DNA from 3 places in the Clostridium fungisolvens genome. Region 1 is predicted to be linked to each of the others. Evidence: riboswitches for the same ligand, from Rfam matches in the RefSeq annotation. Region 1 holds a riboswitch; each other region holds the start of a gene.
What was found. A riboswitch is a leader RNA that binds a small molecule or an ion and turns the genes downstream of it on or off. The one in region 1 is predicted to bind S-adenosylmethionine.
Positions count from the first base shown of each region.

Region 1 (3,201 bases):
TATATTCTTTATTTTTTCAGTCACTTCATCGCAAGTTTTTCTTGTGGCGGCACGTATAAAGAATCTAGCTTTAGCATATTCAGGAATTATATTAGGAGCATCTCCTCCATGAGTTATTATTCCGTGAATTCGTACATCTGGTGTAACATGTTGTCTTAATGCATTTATTCCATTAAAAAGTGCTATTACAGCATCTAGAGCATTTATGCCTTCATGTGGAGAAGCTGCTGCGTGAGCGGGCTTCCCTATAAACTCGAAATCTAGTGGATCAACAGCAAGAGAAGGGCTGGTTGGGTGATTTTTATTGCCTGGATGGATTATTAAACTAGCATCTACATCTGCTAGTAAACCGTGATTTACAAAACTACCTTTAGCGCTTCCGTTTTCTCCGCCTTCTTCGGCAGGGGTTCCTAAAACTCTTATCTCTCCCCCAAGTTCATCCAAAACTTTTGATAATGCTATTGCAGAGGCTGTACTTAGAGTACCAATTATATTATGCCCACAAGCGTGACCTAACCCAGGAAGTGCATCATATTCAGCTAAAAAAGCAATAATTGGGCCTTTTTTAGGAGATTTTTTTCTAGCGATGAAAGCGGTTTTATGGTCTGCAACACCAGTCTCGATCTCAAAACCTTCTTTAGCCAAAGTATCAGAGAGTAAGGCAGAGGCAAAAAATTCTTTGTTTCCAACCTCAGGTTTATGGTGGATACTATGGCTTATGTCTATATACTTGTTTTTACTTTTTTCTATTTCATCTATAACTTTTAATTCTAATAAATTTAATTTATTGCTCAATTTAATTTCCCCCTTTTTATAAAATATTGCCCCATAAACTCTAATTATAGAGTTTCATAACTTAGTAGTTGAAGTTAAAAATCTTTAGTACCATTTTTATATTTATAAGTTTTACTTTTAAACTTGGCATACATCAATCCATAATGCTTTAGTAAGTTTCTCTATATCGCTAGGAGTTATCTTTAGTGCTACATTGTGTGCACCGGCTGCTGGATACACATGTTCGAAGTCTTTTATAGAAATATCTAAGTATATATCTAGTTTGTTTTTTAGACCAAAAGGACAAACCCCGCCAACTGGATGGCCTGTTACTTCAAGAACTTCATCATGATTCAACATTTTGGCCTTAAGATTAAAATGGTGCTTATACTTTTTATTATCTATTTTTGCGTCTCCTCGAGTTACAACGAGAATATCCCTGTCTTTAAGTTTAAAGGCTAGGGTTTTTGCAATATACTGAGAATCAATACCTAAAGTTTTTGCAGCAAGTTCCACAGTAGCCCCACTGGATTCCAGTTCGAAAACCGGATCTTCCAAACCATTTGTTAAAAAATAATTTCGTACACTTTCAATACTCATTTTTACACCTCGGCTTATTTAGTTAAACAGCAAGTGTTTATAGTTTATATGAATCTATAAAAACAAAAAAATCTTCATCCATCAATGGAAGAAGATTTAAAATGCATGCCTATAAAGGCCTATATTTTAACTAATATCTTCCCCATCTTTCAGAAATAAAACTCCTGTTGGATTTAGCACCGTGCATGCAAATGAAACATGTTGGTTGCTGAGACATCTTAGGGCCATTCCCTCCGTCTCTCTTGATAAGGTATTTACTGTTTAATCAATATTGATTTGTATATTTTGTTTAAATTCAACTTTATCATGAATGACAAGTTTAATTTAAATAGAATTATAAACGCAAAAATTTTCCATGTCAAGATAAAATACTAAACTTATTGAATTACTAAGAAAATATTATTTTTATGAATTAATCATTTTTTTTAGAATATGCATATTAAAGATAAGCAAGAAATTATAATATACAAATTTGGATAGTTTAAAGTAAAGTCTAATTTGATTAATGGCTAGATTAGAGTAGTGAATGTAGAAATGTATAAGTCTAAATTAGGTTTAAATATGATTGAAATAAAATTTTTATGAAAGATTTTTGAAATATAAATAAATATATAATATATATTTATTTAAAGTTTTAGGATAAAAAAATTACGTAATTTCTTTATAAAAATTCCTAAAATTTGGTATTGACAGTTAAAAAAAACATAACTATAATTGGTTTCAAGCCGAAGTTATAAAAAATTAATATGAACCTTATCTAGAGAAACTGAGGGACTGGCCCGATGAAGTTTCAGCAACCGGCGTGTGTTCATTTGCTCGCAAGGTGCTAATTCCTGCAGACTTATGTGTCTGAAAGATAAGGAAAGATTATACTTGTGAGTTACCCATATGTGGGTTATTTACCAGGTCCTCTTTCCTTATTGGAAGGAGGATTTTTTTATCTACTTTTTAGTAAAGGGGGAAATAAAATGATTTTGTTAAAGAATGTATCAAAGACTTATCACTCCAAAGATGGCAAAGTAGAAGCTGTAAAGAATGTAAACCTGTATGTTGAACCTGGCAAGATTGTTGGAATCATTGGTTATAGCGGAGCAGGAAAGAGTACTTTGATTAGATGTATAAATTTACTTGAAAAGCCTACTAGTGGTGAAGTTATTGTTAATGATAAGGAGTTAACGAAACTATCACCAAAAGAGCTTAGGAAAAGTAGAGAAAAGATAGGTATGATATTTCAACACTTCAACCTTATGAGAAGTAGAGATGTTTTTGAAAATGTGGCATATCCGTTGAAAGGGAAGGGGCTAAGTAGAGAGCGGATAAAAGAAAAGGTTGAAAGCTTACTAAATTTAGTTGGTTTGAGTGATAAGGTAAAAGCATATCCGTCCCAGTTAAGTGGAGGTCAAAAACAAAGAGTGGCAATAGCGAGAGCACTTGCAAATGATCCACAGGTACTTTTATGTGATGAAGCTACTTCAGCTCTTGATCCTGAAACAACACACTCGATACTGTCACTGCTAAAAGAAATAAATGAAAAATTAGCACTTACTATAGTCTTAATAACTCATCAGATGGAAGTAGTTAAGGAAATATGTCATGAGGTAGCAGTAATGGATAAAGGAGAAGTTGTTGAAGCGGGAAGCTTAGTGCAGATATTCTCTGAACCAAAGGCAAATATGACGAAAAATTTTATCTCAACAATTTTTAAATATGATAAAATCTACGAACTTTTAAATAGCAACTCTTTTATTGGAGAGCTTACAGAGGAAGAAATCATAGCTAAGATATCTTTTGTAGGACAGAATACAGGTCAGGCCTTCATATCAAAAC
Region 1 is NZ_BLZR01000001.1:4,303,279-4,306,479, reverse strand. It holds gene bsdtw1_RS19000 (M20 family metallopeptidase) at 1-795, opposite strand, end outside; gene bsdtw1_RS18995 (YbaK/EbsC family protein) at 913-1,374, opposite strand; SAM riboswitch class I at 1,514-1,626, opposite strand; SAM riboswitch class I at 2,125-2,237, shown strand; gene bsdtw1_RS18990 (methionine ABC transporter ATP-binding protein) at 2,343-3,201, shown strand, end outside.

Region 2 (3,201 bases), 590 kb from region 1:
GGATTGAGATTATTGAAAGTGTTATACCTGATATTATGGAAGGTAACGCTTCTTTAACCATAACCTTAAATATTATCTGCATATTCGAAGCTCCGAAAGACTTAGCAGCTTCAATTAACCCCTTGTCTACTTCCTTTAAAGCACCTTCTATAACTCTTGCTATAAATGGCGCTGCCCCTATTGTTAAAGGAACCAGAGCTGCTGTTTCACCTATACTTTTACCTACTATAAATCTTGTAAGTGGTATTATTGCAACTATTAATATGATGAATGGAAAGCTTCTAAATATATTGATTATAAAATCTAATACACTGTATATTATTCTGTTTGGCTTTAACCCATTCTTATCAGTTACTATAAGTACAATTGCTAGTATAAAGCCTAGTATACTTGCAATAATAGTTGATATTATCACCATATATAGCGACTTTCCTAAAGCTGGTACCAAAACTAGATTAAAAAACTGACTAAAATTATCACTCATTTATAGTAACCTCCCATCCAACATGCTTAGAATCTAAATAGTTTATAATGTCCTGTTCTTTATCTTTACTTACATTAATAACTAATGATCCTAGTACATCATCTCTAAATTTTTCAAGTTTACCCCAAACTATTGAAAAATCGATGTCTAGCTCTCTTGCCATTGAGGTTATTATACTTTGATGCGAGTTATCCTTAGGGAATAATATCTTTATGTTTACTCCTTCAGTTGGCAGTATCTCTTCTTCCCCAAGAAGATTTTTTAAAGCTTTAGTATGTCTTAAGAAAAGCTCTTCAACATTTCCAACTTCAAGAACTTCTCCACCTTCAAGTATTGCTACTCTTTGGCATACTTCTTTAACTACTTCCATCTGATGAGTAACTACAACTATAGTTATCCCAAGTTTTTCATTTATCTCTCTTAAAAGTGATAATATTGATTTAGTTGTTTTAGGATCAAGTGCTGAAGTAGCCTCATCACAAAGAAGAATCTTTGGTTCTAGTGCTAAAGCTCTTGCAATTGCTACCCTCTGCTTTTGTCCACCACTAAGTTGTCTTGGCTTACTTTTTGCTTTGTCTTCTAATCCTACAATCTTTAGAAGTTCATCTACTCTAGTTTTTACTTTAGCCTTTGGTATGCCCCAACATTCCATCGGTAAAGCTATATTGTCATACACATTTTTTCTTTCTAGAAGAGAAAAGTGTTGGAATATCATTCCTAGATCCTTTCTGAAACTTCTCATTTCCTTACCTTTAAGGTCTTTCACTTCTTGTCCACCAACAGTAACACTTCCTGCATTATAGGACTCAAGTCCGTTCAGACATCTAAGCAAGGTTGACTTTCCAGCCCCACTATGGCCAACCAATCCAAATATTTCGCCCTCTTTGATATCTAGATTAATGTCTTTAAGAACTTGTATATCATTGAAACTCTTATTTACACCTTCAATTTTTATCATACAAATCCCCCTAAATTGATTATTAAACAATAATTATTATCATATAAACAGAACAAAAAACGCCCGAGAATAAACTCCGGCGATATAGACCCTGAATTTACTCTCATCTCTCAACGCAAAATGCGTCGCAGGAATTGGCACCATTGTATATGTAAATGAACATATACGGGTTGCCGGGCTTCATCGGGCCAGTCCCTCCACCTCTCTAGATAAGAACGATAATATTTAATTTGTTTTCCATTGATACAACTATAATATCTTTTCCGAATTAAATCAATAGTTTTTTAAATTATTAAGAATATATTATTAATATATGAACATTATTAACAATCTATTAAAGAAACCTTTTACATTACTTTGTTATTTGTTATTTATTTATTAGTATTCCTATTGGAAGCCTGTGTATATTAATTAAGTAACTCTCTATCTAACTTTTCTTGTTTCATAACTAATGTATAAATAATAAATCCTATAATTACAGTAACTACTCCTGATATTATAAAAGCATCAGTTACGCTTAACCATTTGGATATCACTCCCTCAAACAAGCTTCCTAGTGGTGTTGCCCCTGCAAACACCATTGCATATACACTCATTACTCTTCCTCTAAATTCATTTTTGGACTTCAATTGAATTGTAGAATTAGCAGTTGTTGAAAATAACACATTAAATACCCCTGCAATAAACAATGTTACGATAGATATTCCATAATCTTTAAATACTCCTATAAATACTAACATTATAGATATCACTGCTCCTGCCAAAAACATAATTTTTCTTTTTGGTCCTCTACTTCTAGTTGCAACAGTAAAAGCAGAAATCATCGACCCAAGCCCCATTGCAGACATAAGATATCCATATCCATCAGAGTCCATATTCAGAACTTGTTTTGCGAGTAGCGGTATTAAAACACTATAATTCATAGCAAAGGTAGATACAAAAAACACTAACAATATTGTAAAGAGTATATCTTTAGAATTGAAGACATATTTTAGTCCTTCTTTTATATCTAACATCATATTTTTCTTCTCAGCATTTTGCTTTGGCTCACCGCTAACTGAAATCATATAAATACCATATACTAAAGGTATAAAACTAATTGCGTTTAATAAGAAGCAAATGAAAAAGCCAAAGAATTTAATCATTATTCCTGCAACTGCTGGTCCAACCATTCTAGCTGCATTAAACACAGTTGAATTTAATGCTATTGCATTCATCAAATCTTCTTTTCCTACAAGTTCTATCATAAAAGACTGTCTCGCTGGCATGTCTACAGCATTACAGCACCCTAGAATAGCTGCCAGAACAAGAATATGCCAATATTGTATCTGATGAGTAAACACTAAAAAGGTTAGTATAAAGGCTAGTATTCCCATTATGGACTGAGTGATAAGTAATATCTTCTTCTTAGGATAATTATCAATCAAGGCACCTGCAAATAATGAAAATAATAAAACTGGAGTAAATTGCAGTGCACTTACAAAACTTAGTTTAAGAGCAGAATCAGTTAAAGTTACTACAAGCCAAGACTGTCCTGCATTTTGCATCCATGTTCCTATAAGTGAAACTACGGATCCCATAAAAAAGAATCTGAAATCTCTATGTTTTAATGCCCCAAGGGTAAACCTCCCCCTTTTATTCATTGCTTATCCCTTCTTCCTTTACCTACGATAAAATCTTTTTAACGTCATATTTAAAATTATTACAAACTATGATAATATTTTCAATTGAGGGATAGTTCATAAGGGGGATATTTATA
Region 2 is NZ_BLZR01000001.1:3,715,623-3,718,823, forward strand. It holds gene bsdtw1_RS16320 (methionine ABC transporter permease) at 1-484, opposite strand, end outside; gene bsdtw1_RS16325 (methionine ABC transporter ATP-binding protein) at 477-1,442, opposite strand; SAM riboswitch class I at 1,543-1,658, opposite strand; gene bsdtw1_RS16330 (MFS transporter) at 1,850-3,085, opposite strand.
Region 2: linked by a shared signal. The riboswitch ahead of bsdtw1_RS16325 (methionine ABC transporter ATP-binding protein) and the one ahead of bsdtw1_RS18995 (YbaK/EbsC family protein) in region 1 are both predicted to bind S-adenosylmethionine.

Region 3 (3,201 bases), 1.8 Mb from region 1:
CAGTTGCCTGATGAGCATCTAATCTTATTTTTAAAGTCTTAATCCCCCTGAGAAGCAGCCAACAATCTTGTGGTCCAAGTATAGCTCCAAAAGAATTTTGTATAGTGTATATTCTATCTGCTAATTCTTTAGTTTTAGCAACAGCAAGTCCACCTACCACATCACTATGTCCACCTATAAATTTAGTAGCACTATGAACTACAATATCAGCACCTAAATCAAGTGGTCTTTGAAGATATGGTGACATGAAAGTATTGTCTACTATTACAATTATATCTTTCTCCTTAGCAATAGAAATAGCACCTTTTAAATCTGTTATCTTAAGCATAGGATTTGAAGGTGTTTCTAAGAAAATAGCTTTTGTATTTTCCTTAATTGCACTTCTTATATTTTCTAGTTTAGATGCATCTACAAAAGTAAACTCAATATTAAATCTGCTAAGTACTTTAGTAGTAATCCTATATGTGCCTCCATAAACATCTTCACAGATTACAATATGGTCTCCAGATGAAAATATTGATAAAACAGATGATGTCGCTGCCATACCTGAAGAAAAGGCAAAACCTCTGTGTCCATTTTCAAGTTGAGCTATTGTATCCTCTAATGCTTCTCTTGTGGGATTTCCACTTCTAGAATAATCATACTTTCCAAAGTTATCTATGTCTCTTTGATGAAAAGTAGAAGCCTGGTAAATTGGTATACTAAGTGCACCTGTTTCTTCGTCTATCTCATTTCCATTATGAATTAATTTTGTACCAAATCTCATATTAACACCCCAACGCGCTTTCTAAATCTTCAATTAAATCACTTATATTTTCAATGCCTATTGATAGCCTTAATAAATCTTCTGTTACTCCAAGCCTCTTCTTAATTTCAGCTGGAATTTCTGCGTGTGTTTGAGTTTGTGGATAGGTAATTAAAGTCTCAACACCACCTAAACTCTCTGCAAAGTTTATGACTTTAACATTTTTTAAGATTTTAGCTACATCTTCCTGATTTTTCACTTTAAATGATATCATGGAACCAAAGCCAGTTGCCTGCTTTTTAGAAATTTCATATCCTTTATGTTCAGGTAATCCTACATAAAACACTTCTTTTATCTTAGGATGTTTTTTCAAGAATTCAGCAACTTTTATTGCATTCTCTTGACTTTTTTCCATTCTTATATGTAATGTTTTTATTCCTCTAAGTATTAACCAAGAATCAAAAGGCGCTAATGTTGCACCTGTAGACTTTTCATAAAATCTTATTCTTTCATTTATCCACTCCTCATTAGTTACCACAAAACCAGCAAGGGTATCATTATGTCCACCAAGAAACTTAGTTCCACTATGAACAACTATATGAGCTCCTAAATTAAGAGGTTTTTGAAAATATGGAGTTAAAAATGTATTATCTACTATTACAATTAGATTTTTCTCTTTTGAAAGCTTTACCACTCCATTTATATCTACAACTTTCATCATTGGATTAGAAGGGGTTTCAATAAAAATAGCCTTAGTGTTTTCTTTAATATTATTTATTACATCATTCAAATCAGCGGTATCTATAAAATCATGCTCTATTCCATAAGGTCCATAAATATCTCTAAATAATCTAAAAGTACCTCCATATAAATCATCAGAAACCAAAATATGATCACCTGGCTTAAAAAGACTTAATACAGCAGTTACTGCTGCCACCCCTGTAGAAAAACCAGCACCAAATTTAGCTCCTTCAAGTTTTGCTACAGTGTTTTCTACCTCTTCTCTAGTAGGATTTTGCAACCTAGAATAATCATATCCGGTACTTTCATTCAAGCCCCCATGCTTGAATGTAGCAGTTTGATAGATTGGAAAGCTTATTGCTCCTGTTAATGGATCAAATCCCTTACTTCCATGTACTGCTGTAGTCTCAAACTTTAGTAATTTTTCTGCACACATATCAAATGCCCCCTTAATATTTTGCTTATAAAAGTCTATAACTGAATTTTCACCTGTGATTTCTTTTCTCAGTATATACAAAAAACTAGTAACCGAATAAGTTTTGTTTTTACTGAATTTCCAAAAAACTATGGTAAAGACTTGAGATTATTAGGTTTTGATAACACTAAAATTTTGTTTTTCTGAATACAGCAAAAAATGCCAGAGAATAAACTCTGGCATGTATTTACAACAGAAATCTATTCTCATCTTCCAGTTATATAAAACTGCAGGAATTAGCACCATTACACAAATTAAATGAAATTCATGCTGGTTGCCGGGTTTCACAGGGCCAGTCCCTCCACCTCTCGAGATAAGTTAAAACTATTATTCAATTAATACATATTATATTCTTGGCATTAGTTTTCTGTCAACCTATTTTATAAAATTTTGCCAATTCAATAATTACTTTTCCATATTAATGGTTGCTTAAAAATTTTATATTTTTCTATATGATAAAAAATATTATGGATTTATCTTACGATAAATCCATAATATTAAACTAATATTCTATAAGTTATATATCTTAATTGCCCTCTTTACTTATCTACGTAACTTTCTAATTTTATCTAAAAGATGTCTTTAGAGCGTCCTTCAAAACCTTAGGATTTTTCTTATATGGTGTTACTGGACAAATTTTCTTATCTTTCACACCGAATAAAGAATATATTGCAATTCTAGCCGCACGAACAGAATATTCTTCAGTAAATACCATATCTTCAGGTATTTCAACAAATTGACTTATCATTGCAAAATTCGTTGACCCCTTTGGAACAACTTCTGGTCTATCAGTCTTCTTTCTTGGTTGGAACTGAGAATCAATATATGGCATCATACATGGAATTACATTTACCACCGTATCCATTATTTCTTCTGACTTATCCTCCATATGAAGATGATGCAATAACTCTATTAATATTTCTTCTCCAGTACATTCTCTCATAGGTTTCTTTACATAATCACCTATTCTATCAGTATATAATCCATACCCCCAGAAAATAGTTGTATCAAGTGGTTGATTTTTAAAATGTGGTTGAGCTGCAACCACTATACTCATCAACCAATTCGAATCTTTAAAAGTCATTAGTGCTCCACTACCAGGAGCATTTGATGAAAATCTTTCAATAAGCTTAAGTAACTTATTACCTTTACAAGTTACAGTAAAACTCTCCCAGTTTGTTTCCTCATGATGACCAAAGAATGGCTCTGGATTTCCAAGCCCCCACTTTTTCTTAGCAAC
Region 3 is NZ_BLZR01000001.1:2,454,539-2,457,739, forward strand. It holds gene bsdtw1_RS10530 (trans-sulfuration enzyme family protein) at 1-766, opposite strand, end outside; gene bsdtw1_RS10535 (trans-sulfuration enzyme family protein) at 768-1,922, opposite strand; SAM riboswitch class I at 2,165-2,281, opposite strand; gene bsdtw1_RS10540 (oleate hydratase) at 2,527-3,201, opposite strand, start outside.
Region 3: linked by a shared signal. The riboswitch ahead of bsdtw1_RS10535 (trans-sulfuration enzyme family protein) and the one ahead of bsdtw1_RS18995 (YbaK/EbsC family protein) in region 1 are both predicted to bind S-adenosylmethionine.